3 regions of the Geobacillus sp. Y412MC52 genome follow, and region 1 is predicted to be linked to each of the others. Evidence: a T-box and tRNA genes for the amino acid it is inferred to sense, from the RefSeq annotation. Region 1 holds a T-box; the other regions hold tRNA genes.
The links. A T-box is a leader RNA that pairs with one kind of tRNA and senses whether it is charged. The one in region 1 lies ahead of serS (serine--tRNA ligase), so its partner is inferred to be a tRNA-Ser.
Positions count from the first base shown of each region.

Region 2: it encodes a tRNA-Ser, which carries the amino acid that the T-box ahead of serS (serine--tRNA ligase) is inferred to sense. The anticodon was not compared.
Region 3: it encodes a tRNA-Ser, which carries the amino acid that the T-box ahead of serS (serine--tRNA ligase) is inferred to sense. The anticodon was not compared.

Region 1 covers NC_014915.1:21,197-25,454, forward strand. Annotated here, with positions in the region: gene GYMC52_RS00090 (serine hydrolase) at 1-390, shown strand, start outside; gene pdxS (pyridoxal 5'-phosphate synthase lyase subunit PdxS) at 521-1,405, shown strand; gene pdxT (pyridoxal 5'-phosphate synthase glutaminase subunit PdxT) at 1,430-2,020, shown strand; T-box leader at 2,030-2,249, shown strand; gene serS (serine--tRNA ligase) at 2,304-3,578, shown strand; gene GYMC52_RS00110 (LysM peptidoglycan-binding domain-containing protein) at 3,791-4,258, opposite strand, start outside.
Region 2 covers NC_014915.1:238,520-242,777, reverse strand. Annotated here, with positions in the region: rRNA gene GYMC52_RS01350 (16S ribosomal RNA) at 1-260, opposite strand, end outside; tRNA gene GYMC52_RS01345 (tRNA-Gly) at 619-692, opposite strand; tRNA gene GYMC52_RS01340 (tRNA-Pro) at 862-935, opposite strand; tRNA gene GYMC52_RS01335 (tRNA-Arg) at 940-1,016, opposite strand; tRNA gene GYMC52_RS01330 (tRNA-Leu) at 1,093-1,175, opposite strand; tRNA gene GYMC52_RS01325 (tRNA-Leu) at 1,191-1,272, opposite strand; tRNA gene GYMC52_RS01320 (tRNA-Lys) at 1,278-1,353, opposite strand; tRNA gene GYMC52_RS01310 (tRNA-Gln) at 1,729-1,803, opposite strand; tRNA gene GYMC52_RS01305 (tRNA-Asp) at 1,818-1,893, opposite strand; tRNA gene GYMC52_RS01300 (tRNA-Glu) at 1,926-1,997, opposite strand; tRNA gene GYMC52_RS01295 (tRNA-Ser) at 2,017-2,109, opposite strand; tRNA gene GYMC52_RS01290 (tRNA-Asn) at 2,117-2,191, opposite strand; gene GYMC52_RS01285 (SprT family protein) at 2,828-3,277, opposite strand; gene cmpA (cortex morphogenetic protein CmpA) at 3,367-3,480, shown strand; gene GYMC52_RS01280 (Tex family protein) at 3,499-4,258, opposite strand, start outside.
Region 3 covers NC_014915.1:533,062-537,319, reverse strand. Annotated here, with positions in the region: gene GYMC52_RS02785 (B3/B4 domain-containing protein) at 1-500, shown strand, start outside; tRNA gene GYMC52_RS02780 (tRNA-Glu) at 807-878, opposite strand; tRNA gene GYMC52_RS02775 (tRNA-Ser) at 883-975, opposite strand; tRNA gene GYMC52_RS02770 (tRNA-Asn) at 982-1,056, opposite strand; tRNA gene GYMC52_RS02765 (tRNA-Ile) at 1,266-1,339, opposite strand; tRNA gene GYMC52_RS02760 (tRNA-Gly) at 1,346-1,416, opposite strand; tRNA gene GYMC52_RS02755 (tRNA-His) at 1,587-1,659, opposite strand; tRNA gene GYMC52_RS02750 (tRNA-Thr) at 1,667-1,742, opposite strand; tRNA gene GYMC52_RS02745 (tRNA-Ser) at 2,098-2,188, opposite strand; tRNA gene GYMC52_RS02740 (tRNA-Ile) at 2,208-2,284, opposite strand; tRNA gene GYMC52_RS02735 (tRNA-Met) at 2,290-2,366, opposite strand; tRNA gene GYMC52_RS02730 (tRNA-Ala) at 2,384-2,456, opposite strand; tRNA gene GYMC52_RS02725 (tRNA-Pro) at 2,465-2,538, opposite strand; tRNA gene GYMC52_RS02720 (tRNA-Arg) at 2,545-2,618, opposite strand; tRNA gene GYMC52_RS02715 (tRNA-Leu) at 2,624-2,709, opposite strand; tRNA gene GYMC52_RS02710 (tRNA-Gly) at 2,715-2,789, opposite strand; tRNA gene GYMC52_RS02705 (tRNA-Lys) at 2,797-2,869, opposite strand; tRNA gene GYMC52_RS02700 (tRNA-Thr) at 3,178-3,250, opposite strand; tRNA gene GYMC52_RS02695 (tRNA-Phe) at 3,395-3,470, opposite strand; tRNA gene GYMC52_RS02690 (tRNA-Asp) at 3,788-3,863, opposite strand; tRNA gene GYMC52_RS02685 (tRNA-Met) at 3,869-3,945, opposite strand; tRNA gene GYMC52_RS02680 (tRNA-Val) at 4,127-4,202, opposite strand; rRNA gene rrf (5S ribosomal RNA) at 4,211-4,258, opposite strand, start outside.

The DNA of each region.
Region 1 (4,258 bases):
AAAGGAAAAGAAACACTTCCGGTCGTGAAAGGGAAAGAAAAAGAGGTTCGTGTCGCGACAGGAAAGAATCTGGATCTGCTTGTGAAAAACGGCGAGGAAAAACAATACAAACCTGTATATGTGTTGGACAAGAAAAAAATGACAAAAGAAGGAAAGCTAGTCGCCCCTTTGAAAAAAGGGGAAACGGTTGGATATATGACGCTCGAATATAAAGGGGACGACTCCCTTGCCTTCTTAAGCCCAGACATGCAAAAAAACATCCGTGTGCCGCTTGTCACAACAGCTGAAGTCGAAAAAGCCAATTGGTTTGTTCTTTCGATGCGCGCGGTCGGCGGACTGTTTGTTGATTTATGGACAAGCGTCGCCAAAACAGTGAAAGGCTGGCTGTAGAATCGACTCCCCTTGATGGGGAGCTTTTTTCCATTGTGATTTTTGTAAAAATTGAGGTAAAATAAAACAGTGGAATCGTCCTTTTGCATGCCTCGCAAAGCATAAGGATTAGGAATAGGGGGAATCAACGTTGGCATTGACAGGTACGGACCGCGTCAAACGCGGCATGGCGGAAATGCAAAAAGGCGGCGTCATCATGGACGTCGTGAACGCAGAACAGGCGAAAATCGCTGAAGCGGCAGGGGCTGTCGCGGTTATGGCGCTCGAGCGCGTCCCGGCGGACATTCGCGCCGCTGGCGGTGTCGCGCGCATGGCCGACCCGACGGTGATCGAAGAAGTGATGAACGCCGTTTCGATCCCAGTCATGGCGAAAGTGCGGATCGGTCACTATGTTGAGGCGCGTGTCTTAGAGGCGCTTGGTGTCGACTACATTGACGAAAGTGAAGTATTAACGCCGGCTGATGAGGAATTCCATATTGACAAACGGCAGTTTACCGTTCCATTTGTGTGCGGTTGCCGCGATTTAGGGGAAGCGGCGCGCCGCATTGCAGAAGGGGCATCGATGTTGCGAACCAAAGGAGAGCCGGGGACAGGCAACATTGTTGAGGCCGTGCGCCATATGCGCAAAGTGAACGCGCAAATTCGCAAAGTCGTCAACATGAGCGAAGATGAGCTTGTCGCTGAGGCGAAACAGCTCGGGGCTCCGGTTGAGGTGCTGCGCGAGATCAAGCGGCTTGGCCGCCTGCCGGTCGTCAACTTTGCCGCCGGCGGTGTCGCGACACCGGCTGACGCTGCCTTGATGATGCACTTGGGTGCGGACGGTGTCTTTGTTGGGTCTGGCATTTTCAAATCGGAAAATCCGGAAAAATACGCGCGCGCGATCGTAGAGGCGACGACTCATTACGAAGACTATGAATTGATCGCACACTTGTCGAAAGGATTGGGCGGCGCGATGCGCGGCATCGATATCGCGACATTGTTGCCGGAGCACCGGATGCAAGAACGCGGCTGGTAAGCTAAATAAAGGAGCAAAGCAACGATGAAAATAGGTGTACTTGGACTGCAAGGAGCTGTGCGGGAGCATGTTCGCGCCATTGAGGCGTGCGGCGCCGAGGCGGTCATCGTGAAAAAGCCGGAGCAGCTTGAAGGGTTGGACGGTCTTGTGCTGCCGGGCGGCGAAAGCACAACGATGCGGCGGCTCATCGACCGCTATGGGCTGATGGAGCCGCTCAAGCAATTTGCCGCTGCCGGCAAGCCGATGTTCGGCACGTGCGCCGGACTCATTTTGCTGGCGAAGCGAATTGTCGGCTATGACGAGCCACATTTAGGATTAATGGACATTACAGTCGAGCGGAACTCGTTCGGTCGGCAGCGGGAAAGCTTTGAGGCGGAGCTGTCGATTAAGGGTGTCGGCGACGGGTTTGTCGGCGTCTTCATCCGTGCTCCGCATATCGTGGAGGCCGGGGACGGGGTCGATGTCTTGGCGACATACAATGACCGCATTGTCGCCGCTCGACAAGGACAGTTTCTCGGCTGCTCGTTCCATCCAGAGCTGACCGACGATCATCGATTGATGCAATACTTTCTCAACATGGTCAAAGAAGCGAAAATGGCGTCAAGCCTCAAGTAAAGTGATCAAGCGAAAGCGATGAGAGGAACAAGTAGCGGGATGCCTTCCTTTCAGAGAGCCGGTGGGCGGTGCGAACCGGCAGGGAGCTCCTGTGAATCCATCCTCGAGCAAAACGTTGAACGCCCAAAGGGCCAGTAGGCGTTTTCGGCCGCCGCCGTTAACGGCAAAAGAGGAAGGCATAGCAAGCCTTCAATAAGGGTGGCACCGCGGGATGGCTCCCGTCCCTTTTTTGGGACGGGGGCTTTTTTATGTATAATATTGAATGGAAAAGGAGGTAAAAGCCATGCTGGATGTGAAAATATTGCGCACCCAGTTTGAAGAAGTGAAAGAAAAACTAATGCAGCGCGGCGGGGATTTGACGAACATCGACCGCTTTGAACAATTGGACAAAGACCGCCGCCGCTTGATCGCGGAAGTCGAAGAGCTGAAAAGCAAGCGCAACGATGTGTCGCAGCAAATCGCTGTCCTAAAGCGCGAGAAAAAGGACGCCGAGCCGCTGATTGCCCAAATGCGCGAAGTCGGTGACCGCATTAAACGGATGGATGAACAAATTCGCCAGCTTGAGGCGGAACTCGACGACTTGTTGTTGTCGATTCCAAACGTGCCGCACGAATCAGTGCCGATCGGCCAATCAGAAGAGGACAATGTGGAAGTGCGGAGATGGGGAGAGCCGCGTTCGTTTTCCTTTGAGCCGAAGCCGCATTGGGAAATCGCCGATCGGCTCGGTTTGCTCGACTTTGAGCGAGCCGCCAAAGTGGCGGGAAGCCGATTTGTCTTTTATAAAGGGTTAGGAGCGCGGCTTGAGCGGGCGCTCATCAACTTTATGCTTGACATCCATCTCGATGAATTCGGTTACGAAGAAGTGTTGCCGCCATACTTAGTGAACCGGGCGAGCATGATCGGAACCGGACAGTTGCCGAAATTTGCCGAGGATGTGTTCCATTTGGACAGCGAAGATTATTTCCTCATTCCGACCGCTGAGGTGCCGGTGACGAACCTGCACCGCGACGAAATTTTGGCCGCAGATGATTTGCCGATTTACTATGCGGCCTACAGCGCCTGCTTCCGCGCGGAAGCCGGGTCGGCCGGCCGCGACACGAGAGGGCTGATCCGCCAGCATCAGTTCAATAAAGTCGAGCTGGTAAAATTCGTAAAGCCGGAGGACTCGTACGATGAATTGGAAAAGCTGACGCGCCAGGCAGAGACGATTTTGCAACGGCTCGGGCTTCCGTACCGCGTTGTCGCCTTGTGCACCGGAGACCTTGGATTCTCGGCGGCGAAAACGTACGATATTGAAGTTTGGCTGCCAAGTTACGGAACGTACCGGGAAATTTCGTCGTGCAGCAACTTTGAGGCGTTTCAAGCGCGCCGTGCCAACATCCGCTTCCGTCGGGATCCAAAAGCGAAACCGGAGTACGTGCATACATTAAACGGTTCGGGGCTAGCCATTGGGCGGACGGTCGCCGCCATTTTGGAAAACTACCAGCAAGAAGACGGCTCGGTCATCGTTCCGGAAGCGCTTCGTCCTTACATGGGGAATCGGGACGTCATTCGCTGAAAAAAGGTGCTTGAGGCAAATCGTTGGTTGACTTTTCCCGACTGCCGTGTTATAGTGAATGACGTTGGCAATGAGGAACAAGAAATCTTGTTCTTGGCCAAGACGATGATGAAGAGGACTGACGCGCATAAGAGGAGATTGTCATCTGAAACGGCTGACCGCCGAAAGCCGTTTCCCATCATAAAAAAACCCGCCGTTGACCGGCGGGTTTTTTATGCCTTTATTTTTTTTACAACAGTAAATTGATCAGCGATCAGCCGCCAGTTTTGTGGAAAATCAATGCCAAGTTTCCAATAGCTGACCCCGCGCAAACCAAGTTCCTTCACGAGATTAAATTTTGCTTGAATGGAGCGGGCGTCCTCAAACCATACTTCATGCTCGCGTCCGTTTTCGTCGCGATAGCGAAAATGCGGTGCCTGCGCCTCCATATCGTATTCGATGGCAACGTTATACTTTGCGGCGAGGGCGATGGCTTGCTGCGGGCTGATGGCCTGGGCGTACGGGCCGCCGGGTACATATGGCAGCGTCCAGTCGTAGCCATACAAGTTTTGCCCCATCAAAATTTTTCCGGCTGGCATTTCAGAGATGGCGTACTCGAGAACGCGGCGGACCGGACCGATCGGGGACACCGGCATCGGCGGCCCGCCGCTGTAGCCCCATTCATACGTCATGATCACGAC
Region 2 (4,258 bases), 220 kb from region 1:
CTAGCTAATGCGCCGCGGGCCCATCCGCAAGTGACAGCCAAAGGCCGCCTTTCAACCAAAGACCATGCGGTCTTCGGTGTTATCCGGTATTAGCTCCGGTTTCCCGGAGTTATCCCGGTCTTGCGGGCAGGTTGCCCACGTGTTACTCACCCGTCGGCCGCTGACCAAACCAGAGCAAGCTCCGATCCGGTCCGCTCGACTTGCATGTATTAGGCACGCCGCCAGCGTTCGTCCTGAGCCAGGATCAAACTCTCCAAAAGAAAGTTGATTGGCTTTTTGCTTCGGCCGCAGCACCAAAGGCGCTAAACGGCCTCCGCTTTCCGCATTGTCTAGCTTCGGCCGCTATCGGCTTGCGACGCTTCGTGTCCCACTGCGGCGGCGACAGCCTCCTCGCGGGCCACTCAGCGCGTTTCGCCGATAGGCAAGCGGCCTCCGCTTTTCGAATTGTCTAGCTTCGGTCCGCCGCCGCTCGGGGTCAAATAACCTTCCCCCTCGGGGTGCAAGCACCCCTACGGGTGAAGAACATTTGCCCGTCGCGGCGACCCGCGGACCTCCGCTTTTCGTCGCGCTTCGTTTCGTTCAGTTTTCAAGGAACGAAATAATCCTATGGACTCTTCATGGAGCGGGTGATGGGAATCGAACCCACGACATCAGCTTGGAAGGCTGAGGTTTTACCACTAAACTACACCCGCATAATTTTTGATGAAACACCCATCACAATCTTTCATGCCCCTTCCTCTGCCAGCTGATTCAAAGAAGCTGGATGCGTCGGGGCAACTCGAAGCGTATTCGGCGAAGTGAAGGCTCGTGGCTGAGGTTTTACCACTAAACTACACCCGCATAATATTTAGTTTAACAAAATCGGGAAGACAGGATTTGAACCTGCGACCCCATGGTCCCAAACCATGTGCTCTACCAAGCTGAGCTACTTCCCGATGATGGCGCGCTCGAGAGGATTCGAACCCCTAACCTTCTGATCCGTAGTCAGATGCTCTATCCAATTGAGCTACGAGCGCAATAGATTATTGCACCAAAGAGACGGATTACATTTTAGCAACTCACTGTGTTGCTGTCAATAGTTTATCTAAAAAATGCGGTCGAGAGGACTTGAACCTCCACGGGGTCGCCCCCACTAGGCCCTCAACCTAGCGCGTCTGCCATTCCGCCACGACCGCATATCGACTAATCAGTGCGGGTGGAGGGACTTGAACCCCCACGCCGTGAGGCGCCAGATCCTAAGTCTGGTGCGTCTGCCAATTCCGCCACACCCGCTAATATGGTGAGCCATGGAGGACTCGAACCTCCGACCCTCTGATTAAAAGTCAGATGCTCTACCTACTGAGCTAATGGCTCATGGTTGGGTATACACTCACAGTGAACGATGTCCCTTCCTCTGCTAGCATATTCGAAGATGCAGGATGCGTCGGGACAACTCGAAGCAAACTCGGTGATGCAAAGCTCGTTGCTCTACCTGCCCCTTCCTCTGCCAGTCTGTTCAAGGAAGCTGGATGCGTCGGGGCAACTCGAAGCGAACTCGAAGATGTAGCGCTCGTTACTGAGCTAATGGCTCATAGTTTGGAAAACATCCCAAGTAATTATCTAGCTCTACCTGCCCCTTCCTCTGCCAGTCTGTTCAAGGAAGCTAGATGCGTCGGGGCAACTCGAAGCGAACCCGAAGATGTAGCGCTCGTTACTGAGCTAATGGCTCATGTATTTAACACATAAAAATGGCTGGGCCAGCTGGATTCGAACCAGCGCATCACGGAGTCAAAGTCCGTTGCCTTACCGCTTGGCTATGGCCCAGCGATTTAGTGCAATGGCGGTCCCGACGGGACTCGAACCCGCGATCTCCTGCGTGACAGGCAGGCATGTTAACCACTACACTACGGGACCACAAATCGCGGGGATCACCCCGCGCTATTCAGTGACCCGTACGGGATTCGAACCCGTGTTACCGCCGTGAAAGGGCGGTGTCTTAACCACTTGACCAACGGGCCACGCATATACGTATTGGAGTGGCGGAGAAGGCGGGATTTGAACCCGCGCGCCGTAAAGCCACGACCTAACGGTTTAGCAAACCGTCCCCTTCAGCCACTTGGGTACTTCTCCAAAGAAATGGCTCCGCAAGTAGGATTCGAACCTACGACCTACCGGTTAACAGCCGGTTGCTCTACCGCTGAGCTATTGCGGAATGATGAGAAAATTATATGTCATGCATATCTTTACGATGTGCTCGTTGCCTCTTCCTCTGCCAGCTAATTCAAGGAAGCGAGATGCGTCGAGGCAACTCGCAGCCAATTCGAAGATGTGAGGCTCGTCGCTGAGCTATTGCGGAATGATGTTTGACAATCGACATTGTTTATTATATTGAGCAACTTGTCGTTTGTCAATACGTTTTCCCGCAACTTCCTCTGCTGTTTTCCGCCGTTTAGCGACGGCTTTTATAATTTAGCACACGATCATCCTGATTGTCAACCTTTTTTCGCAAAATGTTTTGTTTGATTATTGGCGTTGACTGGACATTATAGTTTAACAATTCTTGACGAAAAGGTAGCTTGTCTATTTTCTCGACTGACGAACACCAAGGCGTGACGGAAGACCGAACAACCACCCGCTTCACAGACCCATGCATGGGTCTGAAAGCGGCGTTGTTCAGTCGCCCGACAGTCGATCAAATGCCGGGGCTATGTAAAAGCTGCAAATGTTAAAGTTTCAAATTGCATCTACTCTGAAAATACCTGAGCTTCAAAATGTGTAAAACCGTAATATTCGACATAGAGATATTTTCATCCTTCCGATGGCAACCAAATTTTTCTGTCATGGGAGTCTAGGATCGTTTGAGCTTGCTTCGGCAGCGGCCGCAAACATAACGGTCTATGTTGATCCGTCTTTTGCGGCGGTAGGTGAGGCCGCATGACGTGCAAATGTATGTGTAGATCGTTTTCGGCGCTTTTGTATTTCGAGCAAGCGGACGACAATAGCGAGGCGCCCCCACTTTTTGCAGCAGTTCGCGGAAGTCGCGGTCGCGGTGGCGGTAGCCTTTTCCCTCAAGGTGCAAGTGGTAATGGCAAAGCTCGTGTTTGATGATGGCGATCAATTCTTCCTCGCCGAACTGCTCGTAATGTTTTTTATTGAGCTCAATGTTGTGCGTTTGCAACATGTAGCGCCCGCCGGTGGTGCGCAAACGAGGGTTGAAGAAAGCGGTATGGCGGAACGGCTTGCCGAACACGCGAATGGAAATTTGTTCGACAAGGGCTTGCAGCTGCTTTTGGTCCATGGCGGGTCTCTCCTTCATCTTTTGGCACAGGACAATTCACCATTACATACACATATATTACCTTTCCACTGTCAGGGAGGTGACTGATTTTGCCTACATGGCTGAAAAATCAGATGAGACGAGCCTACTATGAGAAAAACCGTGAGCAAATTAAACTGTTGAACCAATGCTGGTTTTTTTATCGGAGAAAACACTGCTCCTAAGGCAGTGCTTTCTCCATTTCACTCTTTCGGCGGCACCATCGACAGCGATATTCTTCCCTTCGCCACATCGACATGCTCGACCCATACTTTGACGACGTCGCCGACCGAAACGACATCGAGCGGATGGCGCACGTATTGTTTGCTTAGTTTGGAAATGTGCACGAGCCCGTCCTGTTTGACCCCAATGTCGACAAAGGCGCCGAAGTCAACGACGTTGCGCACGGTTCCTTCCAGCTCCATGCCTGGCTTCAAATCTTCCATCTTCAACACATCTTTGCGTAATAGCGGCTTGGGCAGCTCGTCGCGCGGGTCGCGCTCTGGGCGGCACAACGCGTCAATGATGTCGCGCAACGTCAGTTCTCCGATGCCGAGCTCGGCAGCCACCGTCTCGACCTCGACGGCTTGCAGCGCCTGGCGCAGTTCATCACTGCCAATGGCGGCGGTCGTAAATCCTAACTTACGCAACAGTTGCTTCACTTCCGCGTACCGCTCGGGGTGAATCGGCGTGCGGTCAAGCGGTTCGTCGCCATCAATGATGCGCAAAAAACCGATGCACTGCTCGTACGTTTTCGCTCCGAGCCGAGGAATCGTTTTCAACTCTTCGCGGTTGCGGAATTTCCCTTGCTCTTCGCGACGCTTGACGATGTTTTCTGCAACGGTTTTCGTGAGCCCGGACACGTACTGAAGCAGGGAGACGGAGGCAGTGTTGACGTTGACACCGACTTGATTGACGACCGTCTCGACGACGAAACGAAGCGACTCGGCAAGCTTTTTTTGC
Region 3 (4,258 bases), 510 kb from region 1:
CCGACATTCCTGAGATGGTCGAATGGCGCCGTACTTTCAAACAAATCGGAACGGACCCAAGCCGCTATCGACCGTCAAGTGAAAGCCTGTACCGACGCATCCAGAAAAAAAGCTTCATTCCGCCTATCCATTCAGCGGCAGACATAAACAACTTTTTTTCACTCTATTATAAAATTCCACTCGGCATCTATGATCTAGACCGCATCAACGGGACAGTGACGCTCACGATCGGCACGGAACAAGATGAATACATCGCGTTAAACGGCCGCACAGTCAACTTTGCCAACAAACTCGTCAGCAAAGATGAACGAGGGCCGTTTGGCAGTCCGATCGTCGATTCGGAGCGGACCGCCGTGACGAGAGAAACGAAAAACGCTTTGCAAATCGTTTACTTTCTCCCATCAACGCCAGAAGAAACCGCCAAGCGCCAGCTTCAAGCCATCCAAACGATGTTTGTGCAAATTCATGGCGGCGAAGCCGACGCCCAATTGTTCGTTTGATCTTCCCCCCCCCCCACTTTCCTGCCGTTGGAAACGGGGGACTCCCTCCCTACTTGAACGCTCTCCCACCTACGCTCACGCGTGGAAGTGGGGGTCTTCTCGGTTTAGGGTGATAAATAAAAAAACGCAATGCCTCGTTCTTTAACGAAACGAAACACTGCGTTGTCCCCAACCATCATAGACATAATTTTAAAGCTAACGAGAGACATTATAACAGACTTCCACACGCATCGCAAGAAAAAAACGCAAAAATCGACAAAAGAAATTGTACAAAAGGGCACCAGAATCTCTGGTGCCAGCAACCAGTGACCCGTACGGGATTCGAACCCGTGTTACCGCCGTGAAAGGGCGGTGTCTTAACCACTTGACCAACGGGCCATTATGGCGGAGAAGGCGGGATTTGAACCCGCGCGCCGCAAAACTGCGACCTAACGGTTTAGCAAACCGTCCCCTTCAGCCACTTGGGTACTTCTCCGTAACATGGCTCCGCAAGTAGGATTCGAACCTACGACCTACCGGTTAACAGCCGGTTGCTCTACCGCTGAGCTATTGCGGAATGATGAATAACTATATGTTATGCACATCTTCCAAATGTGCTCGTTGCCTCTTCCTCTGCCAGCTAATTCAAGGAAGCGAGATGCGTCGAGGCAACTCGCAGCGAATTCGAAGATGTGAAGCTCGTCGCTCCGCTTTTGCTTTGGAACGATGGGGCATTGTTCGCCCATTATTATAGCGAATAGCCAAAAAACATTCAATGGAAAATAATGGGCCTAAGTGGACTTGAACCACCGACCTCACGCTTATCAGGCGTGCGCTCTGACCAGCTGAGCTATAGGCCCGTCAAAAGCGGGTGATGGGAATCGAACCCACGACATCAGCTTGGAAGGCTGAGGTTTTACCACTAAACTACACCCGCATAATTTTTGATGAAACACCCATCACAATCTTTCATGCCCCTTCCTCTGCCAGCCGATTCAAAGAAGCTGGATGCGTCGGGGCAACTCGAAGCGGATTCGATGATGCAGATGCTCGTGGCTGAGGTTTTACCACTAAACTACACACGCAAATATAGAATATAATGAAAAGGGCGACTAGTGGGAATCGAACCCACGCATGCCAGAGCCACAATCTGGTGCGTTAACCACTTCGCCATAGTCGCCTCGATCTGGTGCCGGCTGCAGGACTTGAACCCGCAACCTACTGATTACAAGTCAGTTGCTCTACCAATTGAGCTAAGCCGGCACATTTAAAATTAGCTAGTGACTCATGTTGTCTGCCTGGTTGTGCCTCTTCCTCTGCAAGTTGATTCGAGGAAGCGGAGTGCGTCGAGGCAACTCGCAGCCAATTCGATGATGCCGATGCTCGTCTCTACCAATTGAGCTAAGCCGACATATTTAGTAATGAAACAGTGACTCCTATTATGCTGAACTGTGCCTCTTCCTCTCCCAGCTAATTCGAGGAAGTCAAATGCTCGGTGTCCCTTCCTCTGCAAGCTTATTCAAAGAAGTGGGATGCGTCGGGACAACTCGCAGCAGATTCGACGATGCGAATGCTCGTCTCTACCAATTGAGCTAAGCCGGCATGATTTTAAAGTGCATGGCGGAGGAGGAGGGATTCGAACCCCCGCGCGCCTTGCGACGCCTCTCGGTTTTCAAGACCGACCCCTTCAACCACTTGGGTACTCCTCCAAAAAAGCAACAATAATAATGGTGGACCTTGTAGGACTCGAACCTACGACCGGACGGTTATGAGCCGTCTGCTCTAACCAGCTGAGCTAAAGGTCCGATAATGGTGGCGGTGGAGGGGATCGAACCCCCGACCTCACGGGTATGAACCGTACGCTCTAGCCAGCTGAGCTACACCGCCAAATTTAAGTCAAAAGGTGGAGCCTATCGGGATCGAACCGATGACCTCCTGCTTGCAAAGCAGGCGCTCTCCCAGCTGAGCTAAGGCCCCATGATAAATCGGGAAGACAGGATTTGAACCTGCGACCTCACGGACCCGAACCGTGTGCTCTACCAAGCTGAGCTACTTCCCGACAAAACGCGCTCGAGAGGATTCGAACCCCTAACCTTCTGATCCGTAGTCAGATGCTCTATCCAATTGAGCTACGAGCGCACAAGTGCCGAGGGCCGGACTCGAACCGGCACGGTAGTTACCTACCCCAGGATTTTAAGTCCTGTGCGTCTGCCAATTCCGCCACCCCGGCGGAAGTGGAGCGGAAGACGGGGCTCGAACCCGCGACCCCCACCTTGGCAAGGTGGTGTTCTACCGCTGAACTACTTCCGCAAGACGATGAGCCATGGAGGACTCGAACCTCCGACCCTCTGATTAAAAGTCAGATGCTCTACCTACTGAGCTAATGGCTCATGGGTTCAATAACACTCCGAGACAACGATGTCCCTTCCTCTACTAGCATATTCGAAGATGTCAGATGCGTCGGGACAACTCGAAGCCAACTCGATGATGTAAAGCTCGTTGCTCTACCTACTGAGCTAATGGCTCATGGGTTCAATAACACTCCGAGACAACGATGTCCCTTCCTCTACTAGCATATTCGAAGATGTCAGATGCGTCGGGACAACTCGAAGCGAACTCGAAGATGTAACGCTCGTTACTGAGCTAATGGCTCGCGGTTGCCGCCTTAATGGCTTAAGGGGTTATTAAGGAATAAGAATGCCGGCTGCAGGACTTGAACCCGCAACCTACTGATTACAAGTCAGTTGCTCTACCAATTGAGCTAAGCCGGCACATTTAAAATTAGTTAGTGACTCATGTTGTCTGCCTGGTTGTGCCTCTTCCTCTTCAAGCTCATTCAAGGAAGACATGTCTGTGAACTACTCCCACTTAGCTTTGCATGAAGCGGGAACCTTCTTTCGGAACTATGATAAAAATGGTGGCTCGGGACGGAATCGAACCGCCGACACAAGGATTTTCAGTCCTTTGCTCTACCGACTGAGCTACCGAGCCATATTAAGTTCTACGCTGCTTTACTTGTGCTACATTGTGCCTCTTCCTCTGCCAGCGGATTCGAAGATGCTGGATGCGTCGAGGCAACTCGAAGCGAATTCGATGAAGCGGATGCTCGTCTCTACCGACTGAGCTACCGAGCCGTATCTTATTTTTCCCTTGTTCGTTGATGACTTTTGTGTCCCTTCCTCTACTAGCCCATTCGAAGAAGCCAGATGCGTCGGGACAACTCGCAGCAGATTCGACGATGCGGATGCTCGTCTCTACCGACTGAGCTACCGAGCCATATTTTTTCATCTTTCACAATTTTGAAAGAATGGCGGTCCCGACGGGACTCGAACCCGCGATCTCCTGCGTGACAGGCAGGCATGTTAACCACTACACTACGGGACCAATTTTGGTTGCGGGGGCAGGATTTGAACCTGCGACCTTCGGGTTATGAGCCCGACGAGCTACCGGACTGCTCCACCCCGCGATGATGAGAAAGTAAGTTGATTTTCACAATGCTTTTAGTGTTGTTGTTCGTTGCCTCTTCCTCTACAAGCTGATTCAAAGACGCCGAATGCGTCGAGGCAACTCGAAGCGGATTCGATGAAGCAAAGGCTCGTTGCTCCACCCCGCGATGATGAGAAAGCAAGTCAGCTTTTATATTAAGATGGTGGAGGATGACGGGATCGAACCGCCGACCCCTTGCTTGTAAGGCAAGTGCTCTCCCAGCTGAGCTAATCCTCCACGAAATCGCCTAGCAGCGACCTACTCTTGCAGGGGCGCTGGCCCCAACTACCATC